Regions from separate parts of the Variovorax sp. PEI5 genome, predicted to be linked through region 3. Evidence: predicted binding sites of a transcription regulator. Region 3 holds the regulator's gene; each other region holds the start of a gene.
What was found. Region 3 encodes FNR, which switches genes on or off when oxygen is low (the NO sensors DNR and NnrR bind a similar motif). Its sites were predicted from a motif close to TTGATNNNNATCAA; they were not measured.
Positions count from the first base shown of each region.

Region 1 (10,514 bases), 490 kb from region 3:
CCTCGCAGCTGGCGATCGCGCTGGATCGCGTGTCGTCGCCCGATCGCGAGATCCTCACCCTGCAGGACTATCGGCAGCGCCATGCGCAGTACCGCACCGACGAGGACCTGCGGGCGATGCATGCCAGCCTGCCGATGATCGCGGTCTGGGACGATCACGACCTGGCCGACAACGCCTGGTCCGGTGGCGCCGGCAACCACGACGAGGCCACCGAAGGCGCCTTCGCCGCGCGCCGCGCCGCCGCCGTGCAGGCCTATCACGAATGGCTGCCCACCCGGCTGCCCGATCCCGCCAATCCGCTGCGCATCTATCGCTCCTTCGACATCGGCACCCTGGCGTCGCTGCACATGCTCGACACGCGGCTCATCGGCCGCGACAAGCAACTCGACCTGGACGAGTACCTCGCGGGCGAGGCGGCATCGCCCACGCGCCAGCTGCTCGGCGCGGCGCAGGTCGACTGGCTGGCGGGCCGCATGGCCGCCTCGGCCGCCACCTGGCAGGTGCTCGGCCAGCAGGTGCTGATGACGCGCATGGCCCTGCCGCTGAGCGTGGCCAGCGCCATCACGCCCGAGACGCTGGGCGCCTACCTGCTGGCGCTGTCGACCCCGGAGGTGGCGCGCAGCGACAGCCAGAAGGCCCTGATCGCCCAGCCCAAGGCGCCCTACAACCTCGATGCCTGGGATGGCTATCCGGCCGCGCGCGAGACCGTGCTGGGCCTGGCGCGCGACCAGGGCAAGAACCTGATCTCGCTGGCCGGCGACACCCACAATGCCTGGGCCGGCGACCTGACCGACATGGCCGGGCGCCGCGTCGGCGTCGAGTTCGCCGTGCCCTCCGTGTCCTCCCCGGGCTTCGAGCGGGTGCTGCCGCTGATCGCCAACGACGTGCTCTCGGATGGCTTCCGGCGCATGGTCGACGACCTGCGCTATGCCGAGACCAGCAAGCGCGGCTATGTGGTGCTGACGCTGACCCCGGGCGAGGCGCGCAGCGACTATGTCGAGGTGAGCACGATCCTCAGCCGCGACCATTCGGCCAGGGTCGCGCGCACGTTGCGCGTGCTGCCCGGCGCGGGCAACCTGCAGGTGCTCGGCGGTTGATCCGCATTCGACGCCGGATGCATTCACGCGGGATTCAGACAGGCTCCGGATACTGGGCGTGGCCATCCGAGCGTGATCCATGCATCGCGCGCCGCGACGAGGATCGACGCCGTCGATCGCGCGGTGCCGATGGCGTCCATGGAGTCCGCATGACAGTGTCCGATCGTCGCGTGAAGGTCCAGCTCGGTGTCGTCTATGTCGTCGAGGTCCTGGTCCATGCCGCCGAGGGTCGGTCGCCACCTGAACCGCTGGTGCCGGGCTACGCGCTGTTCGATCTCCACGACCGGCAGTTGAGCACGGAGTTCGCCTTCTTCAACGACGCCCTGGTGGCCGCCAGCGCCATGGGACTGGCCTGAGCCGGACCCGTCGGCATGCATCGACGCGAGTGCGCATCGGTGTTCGTCGATCAGTAGCCACGCGCTGGGTCGTAGAGGCCTTCGAGGGTGTCCGCGCGCTCGAACGCCACGCGTCCGCCGCCGCCACCCGGGTGAGGAACCCGATGTCCAGCCGAGACGACTGGGTGCCCGGATCCTGCGCGCCGATGCCCTCGGCGGCCAGCGACCGCGGCAAACGGTGCGCGGTCAGCCGGTGTCGCTGCGTGCCACGTCGATCAGCCAGGCGCGGAAGGCCTCCAGCGGCGCATGGCCGGCGCGGTTCGATGGCCAGGCCAGGTAGTAGCAGGCGTCGCTCGGCACCGTCGCGTCGATGGCCAGCACCAGGTCGCCGCGCTCGAGTTCGGCCCGAACCAGGAACTGCGGCAGCAATGCCACGCCCAGTCCCGAGATGGCGGCCTGCGCGGCCAGCGCGAACTGGTCGACCCGCATGCCGGGCGCCTCGGTCACCGCGATGCCCATGGCCTCGAACCAGCGTTCCCAGGCATCCGGCCGGCTCTCCAGGTACAGCAGGGGAGCGCTCAGGAGGTCGCGTGGCGTCGCGAAGGCATGGCGCTCGCGCAGGCCGGGACTGCAGGTGGGAGCGACCTGCTCGCTCATCAGCAGGTCGAGCTCGGCGCCCGGCCAGTGCGGCGCGCCGAAGTGGATCGCCGCGTCCATCGAGCCGGACTGGAAGTCGAAGGGCTCCGGCCGCGTGCTCAGGTTCAGGGTGACGCCCGGATGGCGGGCGAAGAAATCGGGCAGCCGGGGCGCCAGCCAGCGCGTGCCGAAGGTCGGCAGGATGCCGAGGTTGAGCGTGCCGCCCTGGGGATTGGCGCGGAAGCCCAGCGTGGCGCCGGAGATCTGGCGCAGCGCCTCGCGGATCTCGCGCGCATAGGCCTCGCCCGCCCGGTTCAGGAACACCGTCTGCCGCTCGCGGACGAAGAGCTCGCCGCCCAGCAGGTCCTCGAGCTGGCGGATCTGCCGGCTCACCGCGCTCTGCGTCAGGTGCAGCTCGGCGGCCGCGGCGGTGAAGCTGCGATGCCGGGCCGCCGCCTCGAAGGCGCACAGCGCGGCCATCGGCGGCAGGAAACGTCGGGACATGGCCATGGCGAGGTCATTCTATTGGCTCATCAAGTAGCGTCGATTCATCGTTTGACCGGCATCGCCGTCGTTCACAGAATGACAACCGTGGTCGGCCAGGCTGTGAGATCGGGGAATGAACCGCCCGACATCTCGCGGGAAGGTCCGGCCCCTCCGACGCTCGCCCCTCAAGGAACCCATGTCCGCCTCCCACGCCGTCCTCGTCGCGCCCGACGCCATCCGCTCCCGCTTCTCCGGCGCCATGTCGGAGATGTACCGACGCGAGGTGCCGCAATACGGCACCCTGCTGGACCTGGTGGCGGACATCAACGCCCGGCACCTGGCCGAGGCGCCCGGGCTGGAGGCCGCCCTGGCGCGCGCCGGCGACCTGGAGCGGCTGCATGTCGAGCGCCATGGCGCCATCCGGCTGGGCAGCGCGCGGGAGCTGTCCCAGGCGCGGCGCATCTTCGCCGTCATGGGGATGCGGCCGGTGGGCTACTACGACCTCTCGGTCGCCGGGGTGCCGGTCCACTCGACGGCCTTCCGGCCGATGACCGACGAGGCCCTGGCGGCCAATCCGTTCCGGCTCTTCACCTCGCTGCTGCGCCTCGAACTGATCAGCGACGTCGCGCTGCGCGAGGAGGCCGCGCGCATCCTCGCGCGGCGCGCCATCTTCACGCCGCGCGCGCTGGCGCTGACGGCGCTGGCCGAGTCGGCGGGCGGCCTGACCGATGGCGAAGCCGACGAGTTCGTCGCCGAGGTGCGCGAGACCTTCCGCTGGCATGGCGAGTCGACCGTCGACGCATCCACCTACGCGCGGCTGCACGACGCGCATCGCCTGATCGCCGACGTGGTCTGCTTCCGGGGGCCGCACATCAACCACCTCACGCCCCGCGTGCTCGACATCGACGCCGCGCAGGCCGGGATGCCCCGGCGCGGGATCGCGGCCAAGGATGTCGTCGAGGGCCCGCCGAGGCGCCGCCATCCGATCCTGCTGCGCCAGACCAGCTTCAAGGCATTGCAGGAGACCGTGCGCTTCGCCGGCGCCGACGAGGCCGGGCGCCACACCGCGCGCTTCGGCGAGATCGAGCAGCGTGGCATGGCCCTCACGCGGGCCGGCCGCGCCCTCTACGACCACCTGCTGGCCGGCGTGCGCGATGCCGCGCCGGCCGCTGCGGCCGGCACGGCATACGACGCGCGCCTGGCCGCTGCCTTCGGCGCCTTTCCGGACGATCTCGAGACGATCCGCCGCGACGCCCTGGCCTTCTTCCGCTACTACCTGGTGGCCGACCATCCGGCGGCCGGGGCCGGGGCGAGCCGCGATCTCGACACGCTGGTGGCCGCGGGCGCCGTGCGGGCCGAGCCGATCGTCTACGAGGACTTCCTGCCGGTCAGCGCCGCCGGCATCTTCCAGTCCAACCTGGGCGGCACCGAGCAGCGCAGCTACCGGGCCAACGAGGCCCGCGAGGCCTTCGAGCGCGATCTCGGCGCGCCGGTGCTCGACGAGTTCGCGCTCTACGAGGCGGCCCAGCAGCGCTCGATCGACGCGGTCCTGGCCGCGCTCGACGCGCGCGACCGGGCCGCCGCGAGGGCGGCGGCGTGAACCGGTCGGGTTCGCGGTGGCATCGATGCCATGGCCCCCTCGGGTGGGCCCCGCCACGGTGACCGATGTCAGGCCGACAGGGCCCGCATCTCGCGGTACAGGTCGGCCTTGCCCTCGAAGCCGATGCCCGGCAGGTCGGGCAGGGTGACGAAGCCGTTCTCGACCTTGACGCCATCGGGGAAGCCGCCGAAGGGCTGGAACAGGTCGGGATAGCTCTCGTTGCCGCCCAGCCCCAGGCCGGCGGCGATGTTGAGCGACATCTGGTGGCCGCCGTGCGGGATGCAGCGGCTGGCCGACCAGCCGTGCTCCTTCAACATGTCCAGCGTGCGCAGGTACTCGACCAGGCCATAGCTGAGCGCGCAGTCGAACTGCAGCCAGTCGCGGTCCGGGCGCATGCCGCCATAGCGGATCAGGTTGCGCGCGTCCTGCATGGAGAACAGGTCCTCGCCCGTGGCCATGGGGTTCTTGTAGAAATTGCGCAGCGCCGCCTGCAGCTCGAAGTCCAGCGGGTCGCCCGGTTCCTCGTACCAGAACAGGTCGTACTGCGACAGCGCCTTGGCGTAGGCGATGGCGGTCTCCAGGTCGAAGCGGCCGTTGGCGTCGACGCACAGCTTCTGGCCGTCCTGCAGCACTTCCATGATCGCGTCGATGCGCCGCAGGTCCTCGTCGAGCGAGGCGCCGCCGATCTTCTTCTTCACCACCGTGTAGCCGCGGTCGATGTAGCTGCGCATCTCGTCCTGCAGCTTCCCGTGGTCCTGGCCCGGGTAGTAATAGCCGCCGGCGGCGTAGACGAAGATCCTGCGGTCGGGCCGGCCGTCGCCGTAGCGGTCGGCCAGCAGCTGGAACAGCGGCTTGCCCTCGATCTTGGCGACCGCGTCCCAGACCGCCATGTCGATGGTGCCGATCGCCACCGAGCGCTCGCCATGGCCACCGGGCTTCTCGTTGGTGAACATCGCGTTCCAGATCCGGTGCGGATCGAGGTTGGTGCCGGCGTCGTCGACCAGCGAGGCGGGGTCGGCCTCCATGACGCGCGGGATGAAGCGCTCGCGCATGAGCTTGCCCTGGCCATAACGGCCATTGGAGTTGAAGCCATAGCCCACGACCGGCTCGCCGTCGCGGATCACATCGGTGATGACGGCCACCAGGCTCAGGGTCATCTTGCTAAAGTCGATGTAGGCGTTGCGGATGGGCGAGCTGATGGGCAGGGTCTTCTCGCGGATTTCGACGATCTTCATGGCGGTCTCCAGGACGGTTCGAGGGAAGGACCGGATGGTCGTCCGGATCGATCCGCCCGGCCAATGCTCATTTCCTCAACTTCCATGCGCTGGACGAACCGCCCATGAACCTGATCTGGCTCGACGACTTCATGGCGCTGGCCGCCACGGGCAATTTCTCGCGCGCGGCCGAGGAGCGGCACAGTTCGCAGCCCGCCTTCAGCCGCCGCATCCGGGCCCTGGAGGAATGGCTCGGCGCCGACCTGTTCGATCGCGACTCGCAGCCGGCCCGGCTCACCGAGGTCGGCCACTGGTTCGTCGGGATCGCGCAGGACCTGATGCTCCGCGTGACCCGCATCCCCGAGGACGCCCGCAGGATCTCCGAAGCCAGTTCCATCACCTTGCGCATGGCCTGCACGCACGCGCTGTCGACGACCTTCTGGCCGCGCTGGATCCGCAGTCTCGAGACCCGCATCACCCTGGGGCCGACGCAATTGCGCTCGGATGTCCTGGAACGCTGCGAATTGCTGATGGCGCAGGGCAAGGTGCAGTTCGTGCTGAGCCATGCCCACCCCGAGGTCCCGGGCGAACTCGACCGCGAGCCCCACCGGTCGATCCGCATCGGCGAGGACCTCCTGATCGCCGTGTCGGCGGCCGATGCCGACGGCCGGCCGCGCCATGCGCTCGCGCGCGCCGCCGGCTCGCGGGTGCCGGTGCTGCTCTACACCGACGAGTCCGGCCTGGGCCGGATCATGCGGACCTTGATCCGCCAGAAGCTCGACGCCCTGGCCGGCCCGGTGGCCTTCACGGCGCATCTGGCGTCGCTCCTGCGCGCCATGGCGCTGGAAGGCCGTGGCGTCGCCTGGCTGCCGCTGACCCTGGTGGCCGAGGACCTGGACCAGGGCCGCCTCGCGCGTGCCGCGGACGACGACTGGAACGTGCCGCTGGAGATCCGGCTGTATCGCGACCTCGAGCCGATCGGCAGGACCGCCGAGGACTTCTGGCGCGTGGCCGCCGACGAGTGAGGCGCCGCGGCCGCCGCCGGGCCGGCAGGCACCCGATCGGTCGAAACCTTGATCTCGATCAGCCGCCGCCACCTGCTCGCGCCCAAGAATGGACCCAGCCCGCACGGGCTGGCCATTCTTCCAACGGAGCATCACATCATGAGAATCCTCGTCGCCACCGATGGCTCGGCACCCGCGCTGCGGGCCGTCGAATACGCCATCCAGCTCGACCGGCGGCTGCGCACGCGCGACCGCATCACGCTCATCAGCGTGCACGACGACACGGCGCTGCGCCATGCGCGTTCGCTGGTGGGGCGCGCGGAGGTCGACGACTACCTGCGCGAACTCGGGGAGAAGGACGTCGAGGCCGCCCTCCGGCTGCTCGACGAGGCCGGCGTGGCGCACGACGTCGAACTGCGCATCGGCCACGTGGCGCAGGAGATCGTGCGCTGCGCCGACCAGGGCGCCTTCGACCTCGTCGTCGTGGGCGCCAAGGGGCGCGGCGCGATGGCCGACCTGCTGCTGGGCTCGGTGGCGCAACGCGTGCTGGCCCTGTCGGGCAAGCCGGTACTGGTCGTCAAGTAGGCCCGGGCAGCAGGCAGACGATGCGCGCGAACAAGCCGTCGTAGACGGCATCGGACGCTTGGCCGGCCAGGGCGTCGCGGTTGCGCGCGAAGGCCTCGTCGAGCTCGTCCCAGTCGTCCCGCGTCAGCACGCGCTCGGCCAGCGGCAGGATCTCGCGCTCCTCCAGCGCCATGTGACGCAGGTAGAAGTCGGCATAGTCGTCGACCGCCATCTCGAAGGCCCGCCGGCGGGATTCGCCCAGCATGTCGAAGGCCAGCAGCGCGTGCTCGACGTGGCGGATCCGGCGTTCGCCCCAGGCGTGGTCGTGATCGAGCCGATCGAGCAGTTCGCGCGCGAGCGGCGTGCGCGCGCGCAGCTTGGGGAACAGCACCTCGCTCTCCCTGCGGTGGTGACGTTGCTCGGGGAATTCGTCGACATAGAAGAGCATCGCACGCAGGAGCGCGAAATCGGGCGCCGTGCCCTCCCGGCGATGGCGTTCGAGCAGCATCACGAGGGCGCGCAGCACGGCCCTGAGCGCGGCATGTTCCCGGCGGATGGTCGTGAGGGCGTCGTGGGTGGAGGTGGCGGGCATCTGCATCTTCGGAGGGTCGCGCATCCGGCGCCGCGCGAGCTTGCTCCATGTCAAGCCACCGCGTTCCGCCGGGCCGGGAGTTTGATCGGCATCAGGGCGCGGGGCCGCCCGGCTGCGCAGACTGGACCCTTTCCATCCACGTCAGGGAGCACATCATGTACAGCAGGATCCTCGTTCCGGTCGACGGCAGTTCGACCTCGCGCCGGGGGCTGCGCGAAGCCATCCGGCTGGCCGGACTGATCGGCGCGCGCCTGCGGCTGGTCCACGTCATCGACGAACTCTCCTGCGCGCTCGCCATGGACGCATACGCCGGCCCTTCGGGCGACTGGCTCGGCGAACTGCGCGGCACGGGCGAGCGGCTGCTGGCCGAGGCCAGGGACCAGGCGGCCGACGCCGGCGTGCCGGCCGACTGCGTGCTGCTCGACAGCTTCCGCAGGTCGGTGCACGAGCAGGTGATCGCCGAGGCCGTGGCATCGGACGCCGAGCTGATCGTGCTCGGCACGCATGGACGCCGCGGCCTGGGCCGCTGGGTCATGGGCAGCAGCGCCGAGCACATCCTGCGCCACTCCCCGGTCCCGGTGCTGCTCGTGCGGGCGCCCGAGGCCGCCCGGGCCGAGGCGGAACGTTTCACCGTCCCGGCGGGCCTGCGGCCTCCTCAGTGAATCCGTGGCGCCGTGGCGCCGGGGCCATGGCGGTGGGCGAGCTGCCAGGCGGCCCAGAGCGCCGGCGCCAGCACCGCCCAGGCCCAGGGCGAGGACTCGGCGGGCAGGCCCAGCAGCGCGCCGGCGCCGGGTGCCAGCATCAGGGCCAGCCAGATCAGGCAGACACCGACGATCAGGGCATTGAAGACCGGGTTGGTCGCCAGGCGGGCCAGCCCCGCCGCCCGGAACCACACCAGCAGCAGCAGGTTGCCCAGCACGATCGATCCCAGGCTGGCGCGGCGCAGCTCCTCGACGCTGGCGTCGCTCCACAGGCGCAGGGCCCCCTGGACCGCGGCCACCCCGGCGAAGGCCAGCAGGCCCAGGGCCAGCGCGCGGATGGCCGTGGCGAGTGGAAACAGCCGCTCGTCGCGGGGCCGGGGCGGCACCCGCATGCCGTCCTCGGGCGCCGCCTCGGCTTCGAAGACCAGCGAGCAGGCCGGGTCGATCAGCAGCTCGAGCAGCACCACGTGCAGCGGCAGCAGCAGGACCGGCCCGCCCAGGACCACCGGCATCAGGGCCACGCCGACGATGGGGACATGCACCGCGAACAGATAGCCCAGGGCCTTGCGCAGGTTGAGGAAGATGCGCCGGCCGGCGCGCACGGCTTCGACCAGGGAGGCGAAGTTGTCGTCCAGCAGGACCAGGGAGGCGGCTTCCCGCGCGACGTCGGTGCCGCGCCGCCCCATGGCGACGCCGATGTCGGCGGCCTTCAGCGCGGGCGCGTCGTTCACGCCATCGCCGGTCATCGCGACGACGTCGCCCTGCTGCTGCAGCAGCTGCACGATCCGCAGCTTCTGCGCCGGATCGATCCGCGCGAACACGCTCACCTCGCGCAGGCAGCGGCCGAGCGCGATGTCGTCCAGCGCATCCAGCTCGGCGCCGGTCAGCACCCGGGCCGCCGTGTCGTCGACCAGGCCGGCGTCGCGGGCGATCGACCGCGCCGTCAGCGCGCCGTCGCCGGTGATCATGATCACGCGCACGCCGGCGGCGTGGCATTCCTCGATGGCGGCGGGCACCTCCGCGCGCAGCGGATCGGCGAAGCCGAGCAGGCCGAGTGGTTCGAGGCGCGGCGCCGGGGGCAGCGCGGCATCGGCGCCGGGGCCGGGGCCGGCGGCGCAACCCTCGGCCACGGCCAGCACCCGCAGCCCCTGGGCGCTCCACCGGTCGGCGGTCTCGCGCAGTCCGCGCAGCGTGTCCGCGTCGGCGTCGCAGCAGGCGAGCACGGCTTCGGGGGCGCCCTTGACGACCACGTGACGGGACGCGCCCCGCGGCGCGTTCCACCAGTGGATCACCATGGGCGAGCCGGCGCGGATGCCCCGGTGCGGTCCGGGCGTCCAGCCGGACTCGTCCGCCTCCAGTCCGGCCGCCCGGGCGGCGGCGCGCACCGCCTGGTCCATGGGTTCGATGCCCTCCGGTCCGCTCGCGCGGCGGGCGCCGGCCAGCAGCCGGCGCAGGCCCGGCGCCTGGATCCCGCCGCCCGGCTCGATGCTCTGGTCGCCATCGTGCAGCGCGACGAGCGTCATGCGGTTGTGCGTCAAGGTGCCGGTCTTGTCGACGCACAGGACCGTGGTGGTGCCCAGGGCCTCGATCGCCTGGGGCTGGCGCGTCAGCACGTTCAGGCGCGCCAGGCGCCAGGCCCCGATCGCCAGCATCACGCTCCAGACGACGGCGAATTCCTCCGGGATCAGCGACATCGCCAGGGTCAGGCCGACCAGCAGACCCTGCGTCCACGAGCCATCGCGCTGCGCGAAGACGGCCGCCGCGGCCAGGCAGGTGAAGGCCGCCAGCCAGGCCACCCCGACCACCAGGCGCCGCAGTTCCCGCTGCAGCCGGCTGTCGCGTGGCGTCAGCAGGGCGATCGAGCCGTGGATCGCTCCCAGCAGGGTGTGGGCGCCGGTGCGCGCGACCTCGGCCGTGCCCTCGCCCTGCACGACCAGGCTGCCGGCGAAGAGCCAGCCGCTGTCGCCGGCCCCCCCGGGGGACTTGTCCAGCGGCACCGGTTCGCCGGTGCGCTGCGATTCGTCGACGCGCAATCCGGCCGCTTCCAGCAGGCGCGCGTCGACCGACAGGCGATCGCCCTCGTTGACGATCAGGCGATCCCCACGCACCACGTCGCGACTGGCGATGCTCAGCATCCGGCCCTCCCGCACGACCGTGCAGCGCGGACTCGACAGGTCCTTCAGTGCCTCCAGCACGCGTTCCGTGCGCCGTTCCTGGAACACCGTGAGGCCGCCCACGAGCAGCACCGAGACCCCCAGCAGGGCCGCATCGGTCGCGCTGCCGAG
Region 1 is NZ_JBWXPH010000002.1:47,682-58,195, forward strand. It holds gene AC1MLT_RS16725 (alkaline phosphatase D family protein) at 1-1,097, shown strand, start outside; gene AC1MLT_RS16730 (hypothetical protein) at 1,247-1,453, shown strand; gene AC1MLT_RS16735 (LysR family transcriptional regulator) at 1,679-2,578, opposite strand; gene hglS (2-oxoadipate dioxygenase/decarboxylase HglS) at 2,751-4,154, shown strand; gene AC1MLT_RS16745 (mandelate racemase/muconate lactonizing enzyme family protein) at 4,223-5,389, opposite strand; gene AC1MLT_RS16750 (LysR family transcriptional regulator) at 5,494-6,393, shown strand; gene AC1MLT_RS16755 (universal stress protein) at 6,532-6,957, shown strand; gene AC1MLT_RS16760 (hemerythrin domain-containing protein) at 6,950-7,528, opposite strand; gene AC1MLT_RS16765 (universal stress protein) at 7,684-8,190, shown strand; gene AC1MLT_RS16770 (cation-translocating P-type ATPase) at 8,184-10,514, opposite strand, start outside.
Region 1: AC1MLT_RS16760 (hemerythrin domain-containing protein) is a predicted target of FNR. The motif match lies at 7,569-7,582, and genes of this name have one in related genera.

Region 2 (10,514 bases), 480 kb from region 3:
TGCCGCCGCCGGGGGCGGATCGGACGCGGCGGCGACGGAGGCGGCGCCCATGGCACCGGCGACGCCGGCGGCGATGCCGAACGCGAGCACCAGCCGCGCCCGTGCGCGGCGCCCGGAGCCGGGATCGAAGCCCGGGCTCATGGCTGCTCCGGCCGTGGGTCGTCGATGCGGTCCGGGCCGGACGAGGCGGTGTTCATGGGTCTTGCTCCAGCGAGGCTGTCGAGGGAAGACCACTGTAGGCGGGCGGGTCCGGGACCCCATTGCGCCGCATCAAGGCATCGCCGGTCCGATGCCTCCACCCCTCGGGCGCCCAGGCCGGGCGCTGCGCGTGATCGGACTCGACGACGATCACGTAGCGGCCCGCGCCATCCGCGGGCTCCTGATCACGCGGCAGCACCCACGGCCGCTCGCCCTCCCCGGCCGCTTCGAGATAGTCGGCGTCGAGCAGGCCGAAGTGGTCGAGCAGGCGGTTCAGGCTGGCCGGGATGCGGATGCAGCCCTTGGAGCGCGCGCTGCCCAGCAGGGGCTCCAGCCGGTCCGCATCGGTGGCGTGCATCTGCAGTCGCATGACGCTGTCGCCACCCGGGCCCCAGAGCCGCCGGGCCCGCTGCCACCCCAGGTCGAAGACGCGCAGGCCCTTGTCGCCATAGCCACGGATGCCATTGCCGTTGCGCGTGCCCTCGGCGCGGAAATCCGGGTTGTCCAGGGTCGATTCGAAGACTCCCAGGGGCGTCTCGAAATGATCGAAGGCGGTGCTGCCGCCCGTCGATGCCGATGCCGCGCCGACGAGCAGGGGCGTCGCGGCCGCATCGATCCAGTAGACCAGCACCGCCTGCACGCGTGGATTGCGATCGACCACCACCACGTATTGCGCTGCGGAGGCGATGCCCGCGCGCGCCAGGGCCTCGAGGGCCGACTGGCCATACCAGGCGACCGCGTCGGGCGGCGGTCGCAAGGCGTGGTCGAGCCGGTCGCGGAACGCCGCGACGACATCGGCCGGCGCGGGCCCGGCCCGGGCGATGGCGCCCGGGGCCGGCGGGAGGGCCAGCGCGAGGATCGCCGCGACCAGGATCACGGCCTTCGGGAACAGGATGGGTTTCATGGGTGCGGGCAGTCTGCGCCGCTGCCGCGCCCAGGCCTTGATCGACGTCAACCAGGGCCGATTCCGAGCGGCAGGACGACGCGCCGCACGCCCGGCTCGCTCGCCGCCGCGACGTCGTCGACGAAGCCCAGATCGGCGACCAGGGCCAGCATGCGGTGGTTGTCGCGCAGCACCACGCCGACCAGGCGCCTGAAGCCGCGTTCGCGCGCATGGTCGATCAGGCGTTCCAGCAGCAGCCGTCCGAGTCCCCGGCCCTTGAGGTCGGAGCGCACCAGCACGGCGAATTCGGCCTCGACGCCATCGGGGTCGCCGCCCAGGCGCGCCACGCCCAGCGTCTGGCCCTCGCCCCGCTCGTCGCGGTCCTCGGCGATGAATGCCATCTCGCGGTCGTAGTCGATCTGCGTCAGGCGCGCGAGCTCGGTGTGCGAGAGCTCGCCGCGGGTGTGGAAGACGCGCATGCGCAGGTCCTCGGGCGTCGACGCGGCCAGGAAGCGGCGGTGCTGCGCCTCGTCCTCCGGGCGGATGGGCCGCACGACGAGGGTCCGGCCCTGCCAGTCCCGCGTGCCGACGCACCCGGACGGATACGGCAGGATCGCGAAGCGCCCGGCCCCGCCGACCGCTTCGCGCGCGAACCGCGCGCGGGCGTCGAGCGCGACCACCCCCTGCGCATCGACCCACAGCGGATTGATGTCGAGTTCGGCCAGCCGGGGCAGGTCCGCGAGCATCCGCGACACCGCGACCAGCACGTCGCAGAGCGCATCGAGCCGCGCCGGCGGATGGTCGCGGAAGCCGGCGAGCAGGCGGGCGACGCGGGTGCGCGCGACCAGCTCCCGCGCCAGGGCGCGGTTGAGCGGCGGCAGCGCGATGGCCGTGTCGGCGATCACCTCGACGGCGGTGCCGCCCTGGCCGAACAGGACCACGGGACCGAACACGGCATCGATGCGGGCGCCGACGATGACCTCCTGCGCCTGGGGCCGGTGCGCCATCCGCTCGACGCTGAAGCCGTCGATGCGCGCGGCGGGCAGGCGATCGCGCAGCGTGGCCAGCATCTCGGCGGCCGCCCAGCGCAATGCCGGCTCGTCCGGCAGGCCCAGGCGCACGCCGCCGACCTCGGACTTGTGGAGGATGTCGGGCGAGCGGATCTTCAGCGCCACCGGATAGCCCAGCGCCAGCGCCGCCCCGGCCGCCGCCTCGGCCGTCGCGGCCACCGCTTCGCCCGGCATGGTCTCGATGCCATAGGCGCCCAGCAGCGCTCTCGCGGTCGGCGCGTCCAGCCATTCGCGCCCGTCGGCCAGCGCCTGGTCCAGCAAGCGCGCGACCGCACCGGCGTCGGGCGCCACGGTGGCGCCGGCCTCGGGCGTCTGCAGCAGCAGCGCCTGGTTGCGCCGGTAGGTCCGCAGCATCGCGAAGGCGTGCACGGCCTCCTCCGGCGTCGCGTGGTCGGCCACGCGGGCCTCCCGGAACAGGCGCCGCGCCGACGCCACGCCATCGCCGCCGAGCCAGACGCCCATCACCCGCGACTCGTGCCCGCGCAGCGCGGGCAGGCAGGCGCGCGCGATGTCCTCGCCGCGCACGATCGCGGTCGGCGCGTGCATGAAGAGCACCGCGCCGGCCGTCCGGTCGGCCAGCAGCGCCGCCAGCGTCTCCACGTAGCGCGCGACCGGCGCGTCGCCGATGATGTCGATCGGATTGGCGTGCGACCACGTGGCCGGCAGCAGGCCGTCGAGCCGCGCCGCCAGCGCGGCATCCAGCGGCGCCAGCGGGACGTCCTCGCGCGCGGCGGCGTCGGCGGCCAGCACGGCGGCGCCACCGCCGTTGGTCATGATCGACAGCGCCTCGTCGCGGTTGCCGGCGAAGCGCGAGAGCATCTGCACGGCCACGAACAGGTCCTGCAGCGAGTCCACGCGCAGCATGCCGGCGCGCCGGATCGCGGCGTCGTAGACCGCGTCGGACCCCGCCAGGGCGCCGGTGTGGGAGGCGGCGGCCTGCATGCCGCGCGGGGAACGGCCGGCCTTCACGACGATGACCGGCTTGTTGCGCGCCGCCGCGCGCGCGGCCGACATGAACTTGCGCGGCGACTCGATCGACTCGACGTAGAGCAGGATCGAGCGCGTGCGCGCGTCGTTGGCCAGGTGGTCGAGCAGGTCGCCGAAGTCGACGTCGCAATGGTCGCCCAGCGAGACGAGGTGCGAGAGTCCCAGCCCGCGACTGCGCGTCCAGTCCAGCATCGCCGTGACCAGCGCCCCGGACTGCGAGACGAAGGCGACATCGCCCGCCAGGGCGTCGGTGGGGGCGAAGCTGGCGTTCAGGCCCAGGTGCGGACTGAGCAGGCCCAGGCAGTTGGGCCCGAGCAGGCGCAGCGTGTGGGGCCGCGCGGCCGCCAGGGCGGCCTCCTTCCCGGCCGCCGTCAGCCCCGCCGTGAGCACCACGACCGCGCGGGTGCCGAAGGCGCCGAGCTCGGCCACCAGCGCCGGGATGGTCGCCGCCGGCGTGCACAGCAATGCCAGGTCGGGCACCGCCGGCAGCGCGCTCGTGCGCTCGAAGATCGGCACGCCCTCGATGGCGCGATGCTTCGGGTTGACGCCATAGACCGGGCCGGCGAAGGTGCCCGCCCTCAGGTTGCGCCAGACCGTCGCGCCGACGCTGCCGGGCCGACCGGAAGCGCCATAGACGGCGACGGAGGCCGGCGACAGCAGGCGGTCGAGATGGCGGATGCTCATGCGAGGACCTCCCCGGAGTGGTGCCCGATGGTGCCGCGACGCAGCGGTGCCCGGCGCTCGCGGACGCCCGCCACCCGCGCGGCACTTGCGACGGATCAAGCGCCGGCGTCGGAATGCTCCGTATCGTGGCAGTCCGAGGCCGCCCGGCCGACCGCAGCTCCCTGGACACCATGCCCATGCCCTCCGATCCGGACCCGACCCTGGTCGACGCGCTGCGCCGACTGCTCGAACGACGCACCGGCCAGCCGGTCGAGCGGGTCGAGACCCACATCTCCTGGGTCCTGCTGACCGCCACCGAGGCCTACAAGCTGAAGAAGCCCTTGCGCCTGCCCTTCCTGGATTTCGGCAGCGTCGAGGCGCGGCGGCGCTGCTGCGAGGAGGAATTGCGCATCAACCGGCGTTTCGCGCCGATGCTCTATCTCGACGTCGTGCCGGTGCGCGGCACGCCGGCGGCGCCGACGCTCGATGGCGGCGGAACGCCGATCGACCACCTGGTGCGGATGCGGCGCTTTCCCGAGGCGGCGCTGCTGCGCGAACTCGTGACCACGCGCCACGTGCGCCCCGAATGGCTCGACACGCTGGCCGCGAGGCTGGCGGCGCTGCACGCGCAGGCGCCCCGCGCGGCGCCGGATTCGCCCTTCGGCGGACCGGAGCGGACGCTGCGGGCGGCGACGGACGTGCTGGACCGGCTGGAGCAGCTGGAGCAGCTGGAGCATCAGCGGCGCCCGGGACCGGTCACCGGCGACGGCCGCCTCGCCACCCTGCGCGCCTGGGTCCGGGCCCAGGCCACGGCGCTGCGCCCGGTCTGGCTGGCGCGCCGCGTCGAAGGCGCGATCCGCGCCTGCCATGGCGACCTGCACCTGGCCAACATCGTGTGGCTCGACGGGATGCTCACGCCATTCGACGCCATCGAGTTCGATCCGGCCCTGCGCTGGATCGACATCGTCGCCGACCTCGCCTTCCTGACCATGGACCTGAAGGCGCATGGACGCGCCGATCTCGCCGCTCGCGTGCTCGATGCCTGGCTGCAATCCAGCGGCGACTATGCCGGGCTGGGCGTGCTCGGCTTCCACGAGGTGCAGCGGGCCCTGGTGCGGGCCATGGCGACGGCCCTGCCGGGCGCCGATGCCCGCCCCGGTCCCGACTACCTGGACTGCGCGACGCGGCTCGCGCATCCCGCCGCGCGGCGCGCCCGGCTGCTGATCACGCATGGCTTCTCCGGCTCGGGCAAGTCGAGCCTGGCGCTGCAGCTGGTCGGCGTCACCGGCGCGGTGCGGATCCGCTCCGATGTCGAGCGCAAGCGCCTGTTCGGGCTCGATGCGCTGGCGCGCTCGGCCGGCAGCGGCCTCGACCTCTATGGCGCCGACGCCACGCGCCGCACCTTCGAGCGCCTGGCCCGGCATGCGCATGCCGCATTGCGCGCGGGCCTTCCCGTGATCGTCGATGCGGCATTCCTGCGCCGCGCCGAACGCCGCGACTTCGCGGCGCTGGCCGCGCGGCTGGGCGTGCCCTTCGCCATCCTGGACTGCCGGGCCTCGCGCGCCACGCTGGAGCATCGCGTGGACGCGCGCGACCGGACGCGCGGCGATGCCTCCGAGGCCGATGTCGCGGTGCTGGCGCGGCAGATCGCCCATGCCGAGCCGCTCGGCGCCGACGAGCTCGACGCGACCATCGACATCGCGACCGACGCGGCGGTGGATGTCGCGGCGCTCGCCGCGCGCTGGTCGGCGCGCCCTTGACGCAGCGCAAGGCGCGCGCGGTCGGCCGCTCCTAGAGTCGAGGCCGCCGGCGCGCGCTCCGATATCGGAAACCGTCACCGCGCCACCCTGTCCCCCACCCTCCCTCTCCCAAGGAATCCCCATGAAGACCGACACGCAACTGCGCGACGACGTCCAGGCCGAAATCCACTGGACGCCCGAGATCACCGCCGCCGACATCGGGGTGAGCGCCAAGGATGGCGTGGTCACGCTCACCGGCCACCTCGCCAGCCATGCCGAGAAACTCGCCGCCGAGAACGCCGCGCGGCGCGTGCATGGCGTCAAGGCCCTGGCCGTGGAGATGACGGTGCGCCTGCCCTTCGACCACCAGCGCACCGATGCCGACATCGGCCTGGCCGCCGAGCGCGCCCTGGCCTGGAACGCGCTCGTGCCCGACGACCGGGTCCAGGCGACGATCGAGGGCGGCTGGCTCAGCCTCACCGGCGAGGTCGAGTGGGACTACCAGCGCAGGGCCGCCGAGCACGCCGTGCGCGACCTGATGGGCGTGACGGGCGTGACCAACCTGATCGAGGTCACGCCGCGACTGAGTCCGGCCGATGTCGAGCGCAAGATCCAGGCGGCGCTCGCGCGCCAGGCCGACCGGGAGGCGCGCCGGCTGTCGGTCACGGTCGAGGGCGCGCGCGTGACGCTGCGCGGCCAGGTCCATTCCTGGGCCGAGCGCGACGCGGCGCAGGGCGCCGCCTGGTCCACGCCCGGGGTCTCGACGGTGATCGACGAGCTGGTCGTGGTCTCCTGAGGAAGCGGCGCGACGCGGCGAGGCCCGGCCCGCGCCGCGCTCAGTGCGACATCAGCACGGGCAGCGTCATGGTCTCCAGCACGGTCCGGGTCGCGCCGCCCAGCAGCCACTCGCGGGCCCGGCTGTGGCCATAGCATCCCATCACCAGCAGATCGGCTTCCACGTCGGCGGCCAGCGACAGCAGCCGCTCGCCCATGTCGGATGCGTCGGGGGCGTCGCTGGCGCGCAGGGCCGGCGTCACGCCATGGGCCCGCAGGTACTGCGCCAGTCGCGCCAGCGCATCGGCCGCGCCGGGGCCGTGGCAGACCGCATCGACGCGCGCGGCCCCCCGCAGCCAGGGCAGCGCCGCCGAGACCGCGCGCGCCGCCTCCCGCGTCTCCTTCCAGCCGATCAGGATGCGGCGCCCCAGGTTGGCCTGCGCGCCGATGAAGGGCAGCACCAGCGCCGGCCGCCCGCTGCCCACCAGCAGCGAGGGCAGGAAGGTCGGCGGCAATTCGTCGGCCGAGGCATCCGCGTCGTCGCGCTGGCCCACGATCAGCAGGTCGGCATAGCAGGCCCGCCTGGCGAAGTCGAAGGGCTCGTTGCCCGATGCCTCCTCCCACAGCAGGCGTTCCGAGCCGGCCCGGCCCTCGACGAAGGCCGCGCGCGCCTGGGCATGGCAGCGCCGGTCGATGTCGGCGAAGGCATCGATCGCTTCCGCCGACAGGGCGTCCAGCCCATGGGGATAACGCAGGATCGCCGAGACGGCGCAATGCATGCCCGTTCCCTGGGCATCGAAGGCCTCGGCGATCCGGCGGGCCGTCCGCACGCGCTCGACCGCGTGGCGGGAACTGTCGACATGGACGAGGATGCTGCGCGGCGTGGTCATGGCGGTCTCCTGCGGATGCGGGCCCGGATCGGGCCGACGCCGGAGGGCGTCGGACGCATGGCGCCATCATCCCGGCGCCGGCGGCGCGACGCCTTGACGCCGATCAAGCGCCCGGCCGGACGCCTCAGTGCGACATCAGCACCGGCAGGTGCAGGTGCGCCATCATGGCGTGCGTGACGCCGCCGAGCAGCAGCTCGCGCAGGCGGCTGTGTCCGTGGCAGCCCATCACCAGCAGATCGGCGCCGGAGGCGGCGGCATTCGAGCGCAGCGCGCCCGCGAAGTCGATCGAGCTGGCTTGCCGATGGGCTTCGGCCACGATGCCGTGGCGCGCCAGCCAGGCCAGCACGGGACCGATCTGGAGCGTCTCATCGTCGATCGGCTCGTCGACGTGCATCGACATCAGCCACAGGCGCGAGGTGCGATCCACGAGCTGCAGGACGTCGCGCAGCGCCATGGCCGCCTCGCGCGAGCCGTCCCATGCCACCAGCACGCGCTGGCCGGCATCGGCGAACCGGCCGGTGCTCGGCACCACCAGCACCGGCCGGCCGGCGCCCAGGGCGACATCCTGCGGCAGGGTCCGCACGCCCACGCCCAAGGTCGGGTCGCGCTCGGTGGCATGCTGGCCGACCTGCCCCACCACCACCAGATCGCTCGCGCGGGCATGCCGCACCAGCGCGTCGACCGCCGTGCCATCGACCTTGCGCACCTCGTGCGAGAGGGGCCCGGCCTGGCGCACGCGGTCCTCGAAGACCTGCGCGATGGCTTCCGAGCGCACCCGCAGGAAATGCGCCGACCCGGCGATGAAGTCGTCGCCGCCCGGCGCGAGCAGGGCCGCCGGGATGGTGCCGTCGTGCAGGCCCGAGGGCAGCAGGCCGACGAGGCGGGCATCGTGGCGCCGCGCGAGCGCGGCGGCCAGATCGACGCGCCCCGCGCAGGGCGTGCCATGGTCGAGATGGACGAGGATGGTTCGCAACGACATGCCACGGCTCCGGTGAGGCGACATGGCGATGCTCGCGCGGGTCGCGCGGCCCGGAGTTGAGGCCGATCAAGGCGCGCTGTCGTCCGGGCGCGAAGAATGGCCGACCAGCGCATCGAAGCTGCAAGGACCCACGCCATGCCCATGATGAAAGCCGCCATCTTCGTCGAGCCGGGACGCATCGTGCTCGACGAGAAGCCGATCCCGGACATCGGTCCGCTCGACGCGCTGATGCGCGTGACCACCACCACCCTCTGCGGCACCGACGTGCACATCCTGCGGGGCGAGTACCCGGTCGCCCGCGGCCTCACGATCGGCCACGAGCCCGTCGGCGTGATCGAGCGCCTGGGCAGCGGGGTGACGGGACTGCGCGAAGGCCAGCGCGTCATCGCCGGCGCGATCACGCCCAGCGGCTGGAGTCACGCCTGCCTGTGCGGGCAGGGCTCGCAGGATGGCGCCGGCACCGCGCATGGCTGGAAGGCGATGGGTGGCTGGAAGTTCGGCAACACCATCGACGGCTGCCAGGCCGAATACCTGCGCGTGCCCGATGCCATGGCCAACCTGGCGCCGGTGCCCGACGAGCTCGGCGACGAGGAGGTGCTGATGTGCCCGGACATCATGTCCACCGGCTTCGGTGGCGCGGAGAACGCCGGCATCCGCATCGGCGACACGGTGGCGGTCTTCGCCCAGGGTCCGATCGGCCTGTGCGCGAGCGCGGGCGCCCGCCTCAGCGGCGCCAGCCTGGTGATCGGCGTCGATCGCCTGTCCGGGCGCCTGGACGTCGCGCGGCGCATGGGCGTCGACCAGGTGATCGACGCCAGCCGCGTGGACGCCGTCGAGGCGATCATGCGGCTCACCGACGGCCGCGGCGTCGACGTGGCGATCGAGGCGCTGGGCACCCAGGCGACCTTCGAGGCCTGCCTGCGCGTGCTGCGCCCGGGCGGCACGCTCTCGAGCCTGGGCGTCTATTCGTCGGACCTGCGGATCCCGCTGGGCGCCTTCGCCGCCGGGCTGGGCGACCACCGCATCGTCACCACGCTGTGCCCCGGCGGCAAGGAACGCATGCGCCGCCTGATGGCGATGGTGGCGGCGCGGCGGGTCGACTTCGGCGCCATGGTCACGCACCGTTTCCGGCTCGACGACATCGAGGCCGCCTACGAGCTGTTCGCCCACCAGCGCGATGGCGTCATCAAGGTCGCCATCACGCCCTGACGACAGCGCTATTGCAGCACCAGCGATGCCGGGCCCAGGCAGCGCTGCACGAACGCCGACAGCGCCGCGACATCGGGGATGAGCAGGTCGCGCCGGCCCCGGGTGGCGAAGGCGATGACGCCTTCACGGGCCAGCCGCGACAGTGCCCGGCTCACGCTCTCCAGCGTCAGGCCGAGGTAGTTGCCGATCTCCGCGCGCGTCAGGCGCAGCGTGATGGCATCGGTGCGCAGGCCGCGCTCGGCCAGCGACTGCGCCCAGTGGTGCAGGAAGTCGGCCACGCGGGCATCGGCCGACAGGGTGCAGACGGACATCAGCGAGTGGCGCTCGTGCGCGATCTCGCGGCTCATGGCCGCGTGCAGGGCCTGCAGCAGCGCCGGATGGGCGCCGGCGGCGGCCATCAGCGCGGCATAGGACACCGACCACACCTCGCTGGTGTCGAGCGCCACGGCATCGCAGGAGTGGCGACCGGTGGCGATGCCGTCCAGGCCGAGCCAGTCGCCACGGAACTTGAGGCTCACCATCTGTTCGCGCCCGTCGACCGACAGGTTGACGATCTTCAGGAAGCCCGAGCCGAGGATGTGCAGCCGCTCGAAGACATCGCCGGCGCGGTAGATCACCTCGCCGCCGCGCACCACGCGGCGCTGGCATTGCAGGCGATCGCACAGCAGGCGCAGCGTGGCGATGGTGGGCGGACCCACGGCGTCGGGGCCGGCGGGGGTCCAGGGCGCGGCCGGCCGCAGGATGGGGTTGGCGGTGGCGGCGGTGGCGGGGAACGCGGAGGTCGGGGTGAGCATGGGGAACTCCTGGAAGGTCGTCGGAAGGTCGATGCCCCGATGCTGGGCCGCCCGCCCCTCCGCCGTGGCAATGCCGCGCCGCCATGGGTAACGCCGTGTGAACGCCGTGTGTCCGGTGTATCCGTCCGCATGCCTTGATCCACCGCAACGACCCGGACCGGGAAACGGCCGACGATCGGGACCTCGTCCACTCCCCGGGGGAAACACCATGGCGTTCCTGTCGAACAACGTCGGCTTCGTCGACCGGCTGCTGCGCGTTGGCGTCGGCCTGCTGCTGATCACCCTGGCGGCGACGCGCGAGATCGGCGCGTGGGGCTACATCGGTCTC
Region 2 is NZ_JBWXPH010000002.1:58,465-68,978, reverse strand. It holds gene AC1MLT_RS16820 (hypothetical protein) at 1-141, opposite strand, end outside; gene AC1MLT_RS16815 (murein L,D-transpeptidase) at 194-1,102, opposite strand; gene AC1MLT_RS16810 (bifunctional acetate--CoA ligase family protein/GNAT family N-acetyltransferase) at 1,150-3,822, opposite strand; gene AC1MLT_RS16805 (bifunctional aminoglycoside phosphotransferase/ATP-binding protein) at 3,993-5,561, shown strand; gene AC1MLT_RS16800 (BON domain-containing protein) at 5,683-6,336, shown strand; gene AC1MLT_RS16795 (universal stress protein) at 6,377-7,204, opposite strand; gene AC1MLT_RS16790 (universal stress protein) at 7,329-8,183, opposite strand; gene AC1MLT_RS16785 (zinc-binding dehydrogenase) at 8,319-9,392, shown strand; gene AC1MLT_RS16780 (Crp/Fnr family transcriptional regulator) at 9,401-10,186, opposite strand; gene AC1MLT_RS16775 (YgaP family membrane protein) at 10,395-10,514, shown strand, end outside.
Region 2: AC1MLT_RS16790 (universal stress protein) is a predicted target of FNR. The motif match lies at 8,240-8,253, and genes of this name have one in related genera.

Region 3 (10,514 bases):
GTTTGGTGCTCTCGGCCGGCGCCGCGGCGGCGCAGGGCCTGCCGGGGCCGACGCCGGTCGATACCGGTGGCGTCCAGGACGGCAAGGTCGTCTTCCCGCCATGGCGCGGCGAGGCCGACAGCCCGGGCGCGCCGCCGCCGGCACCGCTGCCTCCTTCGCAACGCATCGGCTTCGCGATCGTCGGCCTCGGCCGGTTGTCGCTGGAGGAGTTGCTGCCGGCATTCGCCGAGAGTGGCCAGGCCCGGGTGACGGCCCTGGTCTCCGGTTCGCCGGAGAAGATGGCGACGGTGGCGCGTCAGTACGGCATCGCGCCCGAGTCCTGCTACAGCTATGCCGACTTCGACAAGCTGCGCGACAACTCACAGGTCCAGGCGGTGTATGTCGTGCTGCCCAACGCCATGCATCGTGAATACGTGGAGCGCGCGGCGGCGGCTGGCAAGCACGTGTTGTGCGAGAAGCCATTGGCCACCAGCGCCGCCGATGCGCGTGCCATGGTCGCGGCCTGCGCCAAGGCCGGTGTCCGCCTGATGGTGGCCTATCGCATCCAGTACCAGCCGCATCACCTGCGGGTGCGCCAGTTCGTGAAGGACGGCACCTTCGGACGCATCGTCGGTTTCACCGCCGGCAATGTCCAGACGGTGGCGGCCGACGCCACGCGGCAGTGGCGCCACAAGCGGGCCCAGGCCGGCGGCGGGGCGTTGCCCGACATCGGTCTCTACTGCCTGAACACGGCGCGCTTCGTGACGGGCCAGGAGCCGATCGAGGTGTTCGCGCATGTCTACAGCCCGCCCGGCGACCCGCGCTACGCCGATGTCGAGGAGACGGTGAATTTCATGCTGCGATTCCCGTCGGGCCTGGTGGCGCAATGCATGTCCAGCTATGGCGCGCGCGAGGACAAGTGGCAGCGCCTGCAGATGGAGACGGCCACCCTGGAGATGCCCAATGCCTACGACTACCAGGGCCAGCGCCTGATCATCGGCCAGCGCCAGGGCGATCACAAGGCGAACAACGAGGTCGTCCTGCCGCGCAAGAACCAGTTCACCGCCGAGATCGACCACTTCGCGCAGTGCCTGCGCAGCGGCCAGGCGCCCCGCACCCCGGGCGAGGAGGGCGTGCGCGATCACGTCATCATGGAGGCGATCTATCGCTCGGCCGCGACCGGGCAGCCCGTGAAGCTGGGATGACGCACGTCACGTGACCAGCCATGGCCGGCCGCACGAGGCGGCAGGCGCCTGGCGCCTGGCGCCTGGCGACGATGCTCAGGCCGGCCAGCCGGCTGCCAGTTCGAGGAATCGGTGCCTGAAGTTCTCGGCCTGCCGCTGTCCCGGCAGGTGCCGGTCCCGGAAGTGCCGCGCGGTCCTTCGCGACCACTGGAGCGTGGCGCGCTCGAAGGCGGCTTCGGGACCATCGCGTCGCAACCCGGCCAGGATGTCCAGTGCCACGCTGACCTGCTCGACGGCGCCGGGGATGTCGCCATCGGCCAGCACGATCGGGCAGCCGAGGCCGTCCTCCGGCTGCCGCGCGGCGGCCAGGCTGGGGTATTTGGTCATGATGAGCACGGCGATGACAGCGGGATGACCGGGGTGGTGGCAGCCGCCGAAACCGCACACCTGCTGTTCCAGGGAAGGCATGTCGAATCTCTCTGAGGGAATGATGCGATGGCCCCGGGACGGGTCCATCCGGCAATGCATCCTGCCCGTACCGCTCATGCAGATATAGGAACTATTTGTTTACTTTTCGAAGTAAGCGTTGCCATGGACACGCAGCTCGCCGATTCGTGAAATCCTGCCTGCCCAGCCCTGCCGCGCCATCCCGTGCGGGTCGTGCGCGGGCGGCGGTCGCCGGGAGGATGGCCGTGGCCGGGATCCTCCCGACGCCGCCGGTCGTGCGCTCCACCCAGGCGACCCAGGCGACCCAGGCGACTCAGGCGAAGGCGCTGCTCATCACCAGCGAGCCATTCAGGCCGGTGGGGAAGAAGCCACCGCGCGAGACACCGCCGGCATTGAGGTAGACGATGTTCAGCACGTCACCCGGCGTGCGGCTGTAGGCGATGCCATCCTTGTCCAGCGGCACGATGTTCGATGCGCCATCGGTGCCGGTGATGCCCTGGTCGACATCGGTGCTGCCGTCGAGGGTGTCGCGGGCATTGGAGATCGCATCGGCCGAGGTGCGCAGCGCGGGGGTCGACAGGCCCTTCGAGTACAGCACCGTGCGCACCAGACCGGCGTGATAGGCCTCGGCCGCCAGGATGCCGGCGGCGGCCTCGAGGTAGGTCTTGTTGGTGATCAGCGGAGCGGCGCCCTTGTAGGCGGTCACGCCCACGTCCTCGAACACGAAGGCGCCGAGCAGGAAGTTCTCGTCGCTGGCATAGGGGTCGAAGGCCACGCCGGGGCCGACCAGGCCGGCCGCGCGTGCCGCCACCGAGAAGGCGCCATTCGGATCGGTGCCGCCGATGTCGATCTGCGGCTGGGCCACGGCCGCGCTGCCGAGGGCGGCGCGCAGGAAGGCGACGTGCGCGATCTCGTCCTGGGCGATCTCCTTGGCGTATTGCGCCACCACCGGGTCGCGGAAGGCGACGGCGCGGCCGCCGATCACGTTGCCCTGCGCGCCGGTGCCGGTGAGCAGGTTCGCCGGCAGGCCGGTACCGAAGACGGCGTACTGGTAGAACTGGGACTCGAGGTATTCGAGGTTGAGCGCGAAGTTCAGGATCTCCACGTCGGTCGGGCCGGTGGTGGGCTGGGCGATGGCGTCGTCGCCGCCGCCTCCGCAGGCCGACAGGATCATGCCGCCCACCACGCCGGCGCCGACGGCACTGGTCTTGCGGAAGAACTGGCGCCGGTCCTCGAGCTTCTTGGCCCGGGTTTGCAGAACATCGATCAGCTTGGATTCGGTAGACATCGGAGGCTCCATGAGTGTCGCGGCTGGCGCGAACATTGACGATCTCGTCGAACTCGAAGCGAGCCGGGCACCCGTCCGGGTCTCCGTCTCGCTCCACCATCGCCCACCCGACATCGGGCGGTGCGTGGTGTCTCTACGGAGCCATCCGCCCGATGGATGCAGGGAAATGTGCTGCCAGATGTAACAGCGCCAATGCCTTCTTCCTCAATCGACCGTCACGCCCGCGTCCTTGACCAGCTTGCCCAGGCGCTCGGCATCGCGCCGGATCAGCTCGCCGAAGCTGGCGGCCGTGCCCGCCACCACCGGCGTGCCGATGGCTTCCCAGCGCTTCTGGAACTCCGGGTTGCGGAAGATCGCATTGATGCTCGCGTTGAGCCGCTCGACCACCGGCGCCGGCGTGCCGGCGCGCACGGCGATACCGTGCCAGGCGGTGATCTCGTAGCCATTGACGCCGGCCTCCGCCATCGTGGGCACCTGGGGCAGGGCGGGACTGCGTTGCGGCGACGTCACGGCCAGCGGCACCAGCTTGTTGCTCTGCAGGTAGGGCAGCGAGCTGCCGAGGATGTCGAACATCACGTTGACCTGGCCACCCAGCAGATCGTTGAGCGCCGGGCCGGCGCCGCGATACGGGATGTGCTTGATCTGCGTGCGCGCCATGGTGTTGAAGAGCTCGCCCGCCAGGTGCTGCGGCGTGCCGTTGCCGGCCGAGGCATAGCTCAGCACGGTCTTGCCGGCCCGGGCCAGGGCCAGGAAGTCCTTGACCGATGCGACGCTGAGCGACGGATGGACCTCGAGCACCAGTGGGAAGGCCGACAGCTGCACCACCGGCGTCAGGTCGCGGGCCGGATCGAAGGGCATGCTCCGGTAGAGCGACGGATTCACCGCCATCGGGCCGCTGGCGGCCAGCAGCAGCGTGTGGCCGTCGGCCGGCGCCTGGCGCGCCATCTCGGCGCTGCCCAGGTTGCCGCCGGCGCCGCCCTTGTTGTCGATGATGACCGACACGCCGAGCTGCTTCTGCAGCTCCGGCGCCAGCATGCGCGCCATCAGGTCGGTCGGACCGCCGGGCGGATACGGCACGACGAAGCGGATGGTCTTCGAGGGATAGGCGGCGGCCTGCGCGAACACCGGGCCGGTCGTGGCCCACAGGGCGAGCGGCACGGTGCCGGCGGCGAGCCAGCGATGGAGTTGTCTTCTTCTCATGGTCTTGTCTCCGGTGGGTGGCGGGTGGCGAATGGTCCGGGAGGCCGTCGGATGGCCGTGTCTCAGCGGCCGTCGAAGCGGCTGCGGATCTGGTGGGCCGTGGCCAGCGGACGTCCGAGCGCGGCGGCGGCATCGGCCGCCTGCCGCACCAGCGCCCGGTTGTCGGGCGCGACGCTGCCGTCCTTCTGCAGCAGGTTGTTCTCGAAGCCCACGCGGGCATGGCCGCCGAGCGCCGCCGCCGCCGTGATGCAGGCGTTCTCGGTCGCGCCGAAGGCGCACACGGCCCAGGGCTGGGCGTCGTCGTGGACGGCCAGGAAGGGCAGCAGGTCGCGCGGGTCGGAAGTCTGTCCGGCGGTGTAGCGGCCCAGCACGAACAGCAGGAACCACGGCGCCTCGGGGATCACCTCCGAGGCGCGCAGCGCCTGCCAGCGGCGCACGTCGGCGACGTCGTAGAGGATGACCTGGGTCATCACGCGCTCGCGCGCCAGCCAGCCGAAGAACTCGCGCAGGCCGGCCTCGCCGATGGCGGGCTTGTCGATCTCGCGCAGGCCGATCGAGACGGCCTCGGGCCGGAGCGCGCGCACCATCGCGATCTGCTCGGGCGCCTGGTAGCGGCCGGCCGCCTCGCTGGTGACCTGCAGCACCATCTCGTCGCCCACGGCCCGGCGCACGACATCGAGCGCCCGCCGGTAGCCCTCGGCATCCAGGCTGTGGCGCCCGCCGGGCTCGCGGATGTGCATGTGGAGCATGGCGGCGCCGGCGTCCAGGCAGGACTTGGCGGTGTCCGCCAGCGCCTCGGCGGTGATCGGCACGGCCGGATGATCGGCGGGCTGCTTGTAGGCGCCATTGGGCGCGACGGTGAGGATCAGGGCGTCGTCGAGCGCCGGCCGGAGGGTGGTCATGGTCGTGGATCGGGGAGGGAGGAAGCGGAGGGGGCGGAGGGGTCGTCGCGCTCGACCGGGGGCAGTTCGGCGGCGAGCAGCGCCAGGCCCTGGCGCAACAAGGTGTCGTAGCGGATGCGTTCGGCGCGGCGCCGGTCCTCCGGCCAGTCGAAGAAGCCGCGACCGGTCTTCATGCCGAGGTCGCCGCGCGCGACGCGCTCGCGCAGGGCCAGCGCCGGCTCCGGCGTGTTGGACAGGGTCGGATACATGGTGGCCGCGGCGGCGCAGTGGACCTCGATGCCGGCGTGGTCGCGCTGCAGCACCGGGCCGGCGGCCAGGAAGCGGAAGCCGAAGCCGAAGCGCACGGCGGCATCCACGTCCTCCGGCGAGGCCACGCCCTCGTCGATCAGCGCGAAGGCCTCGCGCGAGAGGGCATGCTGCAGCCGGTTGGCCAGGAAGCCCGGCTTGTCCTTGCGGACCAGCACCGGCACGCTGCCGCAGCGGCGCATGAAGTCCGACAGCCAGGCCGCGCGGTCCGGATCGCTGTGCGGGCCGCACACCACCTCCACCAGGGGCACCAGGTGGGCCGGCATGAAGAAGTGCAGGCCCAGCATGCGACCGGGCGATGCCAGGCCGATGCCGATGGCGCTGATCGGGAAGCTGGAGCTGTTGCTGGCCAGCACCGCGTCCGCCGGCGCCAGGTCGACCAGCCGCGCGAACAGGGCCTGCTTGGGAGCCAGCTGCTCGGTGATGCACTCGACCACCAGCGCGACCCCCGACCAGTCGACCTCCTCCAGCCGCGTCACGCAGTCGATGCGCTCGGCACGGCCGGCGAGGCCGGCGGTGGCCAGTTCGGTGCTCGCATGCGGCAGCAGCCGGCCGCGCTGGTGGTGATCGGGTTCGACCACCGTCACCCGGGCGCCGCCACGAGCCAGCACGATGGCGACGTCGGCGCCCATGGTGCCGCCGCCGACGACGACGGTGCGCGCGCCGCGCGCCTGCACGGAAGGGTTCATGGTCTGTGTCTCCGGTTCGTTGGTGTGCGTTTGCCGCGCAGTCTAGGCAGGCGCGATTGCAAGGTCCAGACGATTTTTTGAATAGACTGATCACCCATGAAGATCAATTGGAGCGCGCAGGAACTCGATGTCTTCCTGACGCTGGTCGAGACCCTGAGCTTCCGGCGCGCGGCGCTGCGGATGCATCTGTCGCAGTCGGCGGTCTCGGGCACGGTGGCGCGCCTGGAGGCGATGCTCGCGACGCGCCTGTTCGACCGCACGACGCGGGCGGTCCAGCTCACCGCCGCCGGCCAGGTGTTCGCCGAGCAGGCGCGCTTCGTGCGCCACCAGATGGACGAGGCGGTGCGCCGCGTGCGCGCCGTGACCGAGCTGCAGACCGGTCGCGTGGCGCTGGCCGCGTTGCCGTCGCTGGCGGCAACGGTGGTGCCGCGCGCCTTCGCGAGCTTCGCGCTCGACCATCCGGGCGTGCAGCTCGAGCTGGTCGACAGCCTGTCCGCCGCCGCCTTCGAGATGGTGCGGGCGGGCCGCGTCGACTTCGCCCTGACGGCGGCCAACCCGGCGCATGCCGATCTCGACTACCTGCCGCTGTCGGGCGATGCCTTCGTGCTGCTGCTGGGCGCCGACCACGCCCTGGCGCGGGGCCGGACGGCGCTGGCCTGGGCCGACATCGCGGCATTGCCGCACATCTCCATGCCATCGGGCACCAGCGTGCGCCAGTACGCCGACGAGGCGCTGCTCACGCACAAGCTGCGCTTCGCGCCCCGCTACGAGGTCGAGCATCTGGCGACCATCGCCGCCATGGTGGCGGCCGGACTCGGCGTCAGCGCACTGCCCGAACTCGCGGCGCAGGTGGCGCACCGCCCCGGCGTGGTCTGGCGCAAGCTGCGCGCGCCGGTGCTGCGGCGGCCGATCGGGCTGGTCAGCCCGCGCCATCGCGGCCTGTCGCCGGCGGCCGAGCGGATGGTCGAGCTGCTCAGAGGCGAGATGGAGCGCGCGCCGCCGGTCGCGGCGGCGGCCTGAGCCGGCGCGTTCGCGGGATCGCGGTCAGGCGCTGCCCGCGTGGCGCGGGGGCGTCGCGGTCGGGCGGTGGTGGAAGTCGGTCCATGCGGCGCGCTCGAAGTCGTAGAGCTTGCAGGTCCGCGCCGTCGCGAAATACCAGCGCCAGGAGAAGTGCTGGATCACGATGCGCCCGGGCAGCAGTTCCTCCATCCGGGCCTGCGCCGCCCGCAGGCGATAGAGCGGGATGCTCATGTCCACGTGGTGCGCCGTGTGCTCCATGATGTGGTGCACCAGGGCGCCGATCCGCCAGGGGAACACCAGGTGCACCGTGGTCGAGACGAAGGGCTGGGCACGCTGCCAGGCCGCGCGGTCGTCGTGCCACGAGATGCGCGGATGCGTGTGATGCACGTAGACCACGAAGCCGATCATCGTGAACCACACCAGCAGGGGCAGCACGAAGGCGGCGAACACCGTGAAGGCGGCGTGTCCGGGCGCCCGCCCCGTCGCGACGGCGGCGCCGACGACGCCCGCCAGCCAGAGCAGCGCGAAGGTCGTCACCAGCCGGCAGTCGCGCGCATACACGGGGCGCTCGGTCTGGGCCGTCCGGTCGCGCGCCATCATCCGGTGCCACCAGATCTCCAGCAGGTAGTAGAGCCCCGGCGCCCAGCCGCTGCGATAGAGGCGTTGCAGCCAGCGCCGGCCGGGACCGAGGGCCTGATATTCGGCGCGCGTCAGCGGCGCCCAGACGAAATCGACGCCCTTCAGATTGGTGAAGCCGTGGTGGACCACGTTGTGCCCCATGTCCCAGAGGCTGTACGGGGTCAGCGAGGGCAGGAAGGCGATGCGCCCGAGCCAGCGGTTGAGCGATCGCCGGGGTGTCAGGCTCTGGTGGCAGGCGTCGTGTCCGATGATGAACAGGCGCCCGATGACCAGGCCCGCGAGGATGCCGCATGCCGTCTGGAGCACCAGGGAATCGAACAGCGCCGCGCCCGCGACGAGCGCCGCCTCCAGCAGCAGGTCCAGGCCCAGCAGCCACAGGGCGCGCGGGGTGCTGCGCCGCGCGAACGGCCGCAGCCATTCGCGCAGGATCTTGCGATGCGGCAGTGTGGCGTCGGTCGGCAGGGCCTGGGGCTGGGGTGGCGGGAGGTCATCGACCGTCGGACGGAGCATGGGAAAGGCAGCGGGCTGTGAAGGAGGCCTGCAGCGTAGGCGCAGTCGCCCATGGCGACGTTGACGCAGATCAGCGAATGGTGGAAACGCATCGCCCGTCCACCGGCGACCCGGCCGGTGCGGGCGCGCGCGTCAGCAGAGCGTGTCGACCAGCCGCCGCAGTCCCGCCGGATCGACCACGCGCACCTGCCGGTGCCGTACCGCCAGCAATCCCTGGTCCTGCAGCTTCGAGAAGGCGCGGCTGACCGTCTCCAGCTTGAGCCCGAGATAGCTGCCGATCTCCTCGCGCGTCATGCGCAGCACCAGCTCGGTCGAGGAGAAGCCGCGCGAGGCGAGCCGCTGCGTCAGGTTGAGGAGGAAAGCGGCCAGCCGCTCCTCGGCGCGCATGCTGCCCAGCAGCAGGATCAGTCCGTGGTCGCGCACGATCTCGCGGCTCATGATGCGGTGGAACTGGCGCTGCAGTGGCAGGAAATCGCGTGACAGCGCCTCCAGTTGCTCGAAGGGGATGACGCAGACCTGCGAATCCTCGAGCGCCACCGTGTCGCAGCTGTAGCGATCGGTGCCGATGCCATCGAAGCCGAGCAGCTCGCCGGCCATCAGGAAGCCGGTGACCTGCTCGCGGCCGTCGGCCGTCGTCACCAGGGTCTTGAAGAAACCGGAGCGCACCGCATAGAGCGAGCGGAAGGGGTCGCGGGCGCGATAGAGCGTCTCGCCACGCGGCACGGCCAGCCGCTGGTCCACCAGCGAGTCGAGCCGTTCCAGCTCGTTGTCCTGGAGGGCGACGGGCAGGCACAGCTCGCGCAGGTTGCAGCTCGAACAGGCGGTCTTCATGGCCTGCACCGAAGGCACGGGACGAGGGGTGAGGAGCGGGGTGTCCATGGGCATCGATCAGTATGCATCGACGGCGTGCATCCCGGTTGACTTCGGTCAAGGGAATGGGACGCCGATCGCGGCACAGTCGTCCGATGCATCCCTCCCCGATCCGCACCGGCCCCTATCCCGGACCCGAAACGATGGCCCGCTACGGCGGCCCCGGTCCCCGCTACACCTCCTATCCGACGGCCGACCGCTTCGTCGAGGCCTTCGGCGCCGACGACTACGCGCGGGCGCTGGCCGCGCGCCGCGAGGGCCGCGGCACGGCATCGCGGCCGATGTCGCTGTATGTGCACATCCCGTTCTGCGAGTCGGTCTGCTTCTATTGCGCCTGCCACAAGATCGTGACGCGCCGGCACGAGCGCGCCGACGACTACCTGCGGCTGCTGATGCTGGAGATCGCATTGCACGAGCGGGCGCTGGGCCTGGGCGCGCCGGTCTCGCGCATCCATCTGGGCGGCGGCTCGCCGACCTTCCTGTCCGACGCGCAGCTGGCGGCGCTGGCGCGACGGCTGCGCCAGGCGTTCGCGATCGAGCCGGACGCGCAATGGTCGATCGAGGTCGACCCCCGTACCGCCGATGCCGAGCGGCTCGAACGCCTGGCCGCCATGGGCTTCAACCGGCTGTCGCTGGGCGTGCAGGATCTCGATCCGGAGGTCCAGCGCGCGGTGCATCGCGAGCAGAGCCTGGAGAGCGTGGAGCGCCTGATCGCGCGGGCGCGCGAGCTCGGTCTGCGCTCGACCAGCATCGACCTGATCCATGGCCTGCCCCGGCAGACGCCGGAGCGCTTCGCCACGACGATCGAGGAGGTCTGCCGCCTGCGCCCGGACCGCATCGCGCTCTATGCGTATGCGCACCTGCCGCGGCGCTTCAAGCCGCAGCGCCACATCGACGCGGCCACGCTGCCATCACCCGCGCAGCGCCTGGCGATGCTGGCGAACGCATCGGGCCGCCTGAGCGCGGCCGGCTACGAGCACATCGGCATGGATCACTTCGCGCTGCCCGGCGATGCCCTGGCCGTCGCCCGCCGGCAGGGTCGTCTGCATCGGGATTTCCAGGGCTACTCCGACCAGCCCGCCGCCGACCTGCTGGGGCTGGGCGTCTCCGCCATCGGCCAGGTGGCGGGCTGCTACAGCCAGAACGAGAAGTCGCTCGCCGACTGGGGCGACGCACTGCGCCAGGGACGCTTCCCCGTGGCGCGCGGTCTGGCCTGCTCGCGCGACGACCTGACGCGGCGCCACATCATCATGGCGCTCATGTGCCAGGGCCGGGTGGAGTACGAGACCATCGCGCAGTCCTGCCTGATCGACATGGAGAAAGCCTTCCACGCCGAGCTCGAGCTGCTGCGGCCGATGGCCGACCAGGGCCTGGTGGCGCTGGAGCCGGGCGCCATCGTCGTCACGCCATCGGGGTGGTACGTGGTGCGCTCGATCGCCATGGTGTTCGACCGCTACCTGCAGGCCGACGCGGCGCGCGC
Region 3 is NZ_JBWXPH010000002.1:534,350-544,863, reverse strand. It holds gene AC1MLT_RS18945 (Gfo/Idh/MocA family protein) at 1-1,184, shown strand, start outside; gene AC1MLT_RS18940 (hypothetical protein) at 1,260-1,631, opposite strand; gene AC1MLT_RS18935 (ferritin-like domain-containing protein) at 1,924-2,898, opposite strand; gene AC1MLT_RS18930 (Bug family tripartite tricarboxylate transporter substrate binding protein) at 3,103-4,098, opposite strand; gene AC1MLT_RS18925 (beta-keto acid cleavage family enzyme) at 4,161-5,000, opposite strand; gene AC1MLT_RS18920 (3-hydroxyacyl-CoA dehydrogenase family protein) at 4,997-5,995, opposite strand; gene AC1MLT_RS18915 (LysR family transcriptional regulator) at 6,092-7,015, shown strand; gene AC1MLT_RS18910 (fatty acid desaturase) at 7,040-8,164, opposite strand; gene fnr (fumarate/nitrate reduction transcriptional regulator Fnr) at 8,297-9,043, opposite strand; gene hemN (oxygen-independent coproporphyrinogen III oxidase) at 9,130-10,514, shown strand, end outside; gene AC1MLT_RS18895 (ATP-binding cassette domain-containing protein) at 10,436-10,514, opposite strand, start outside.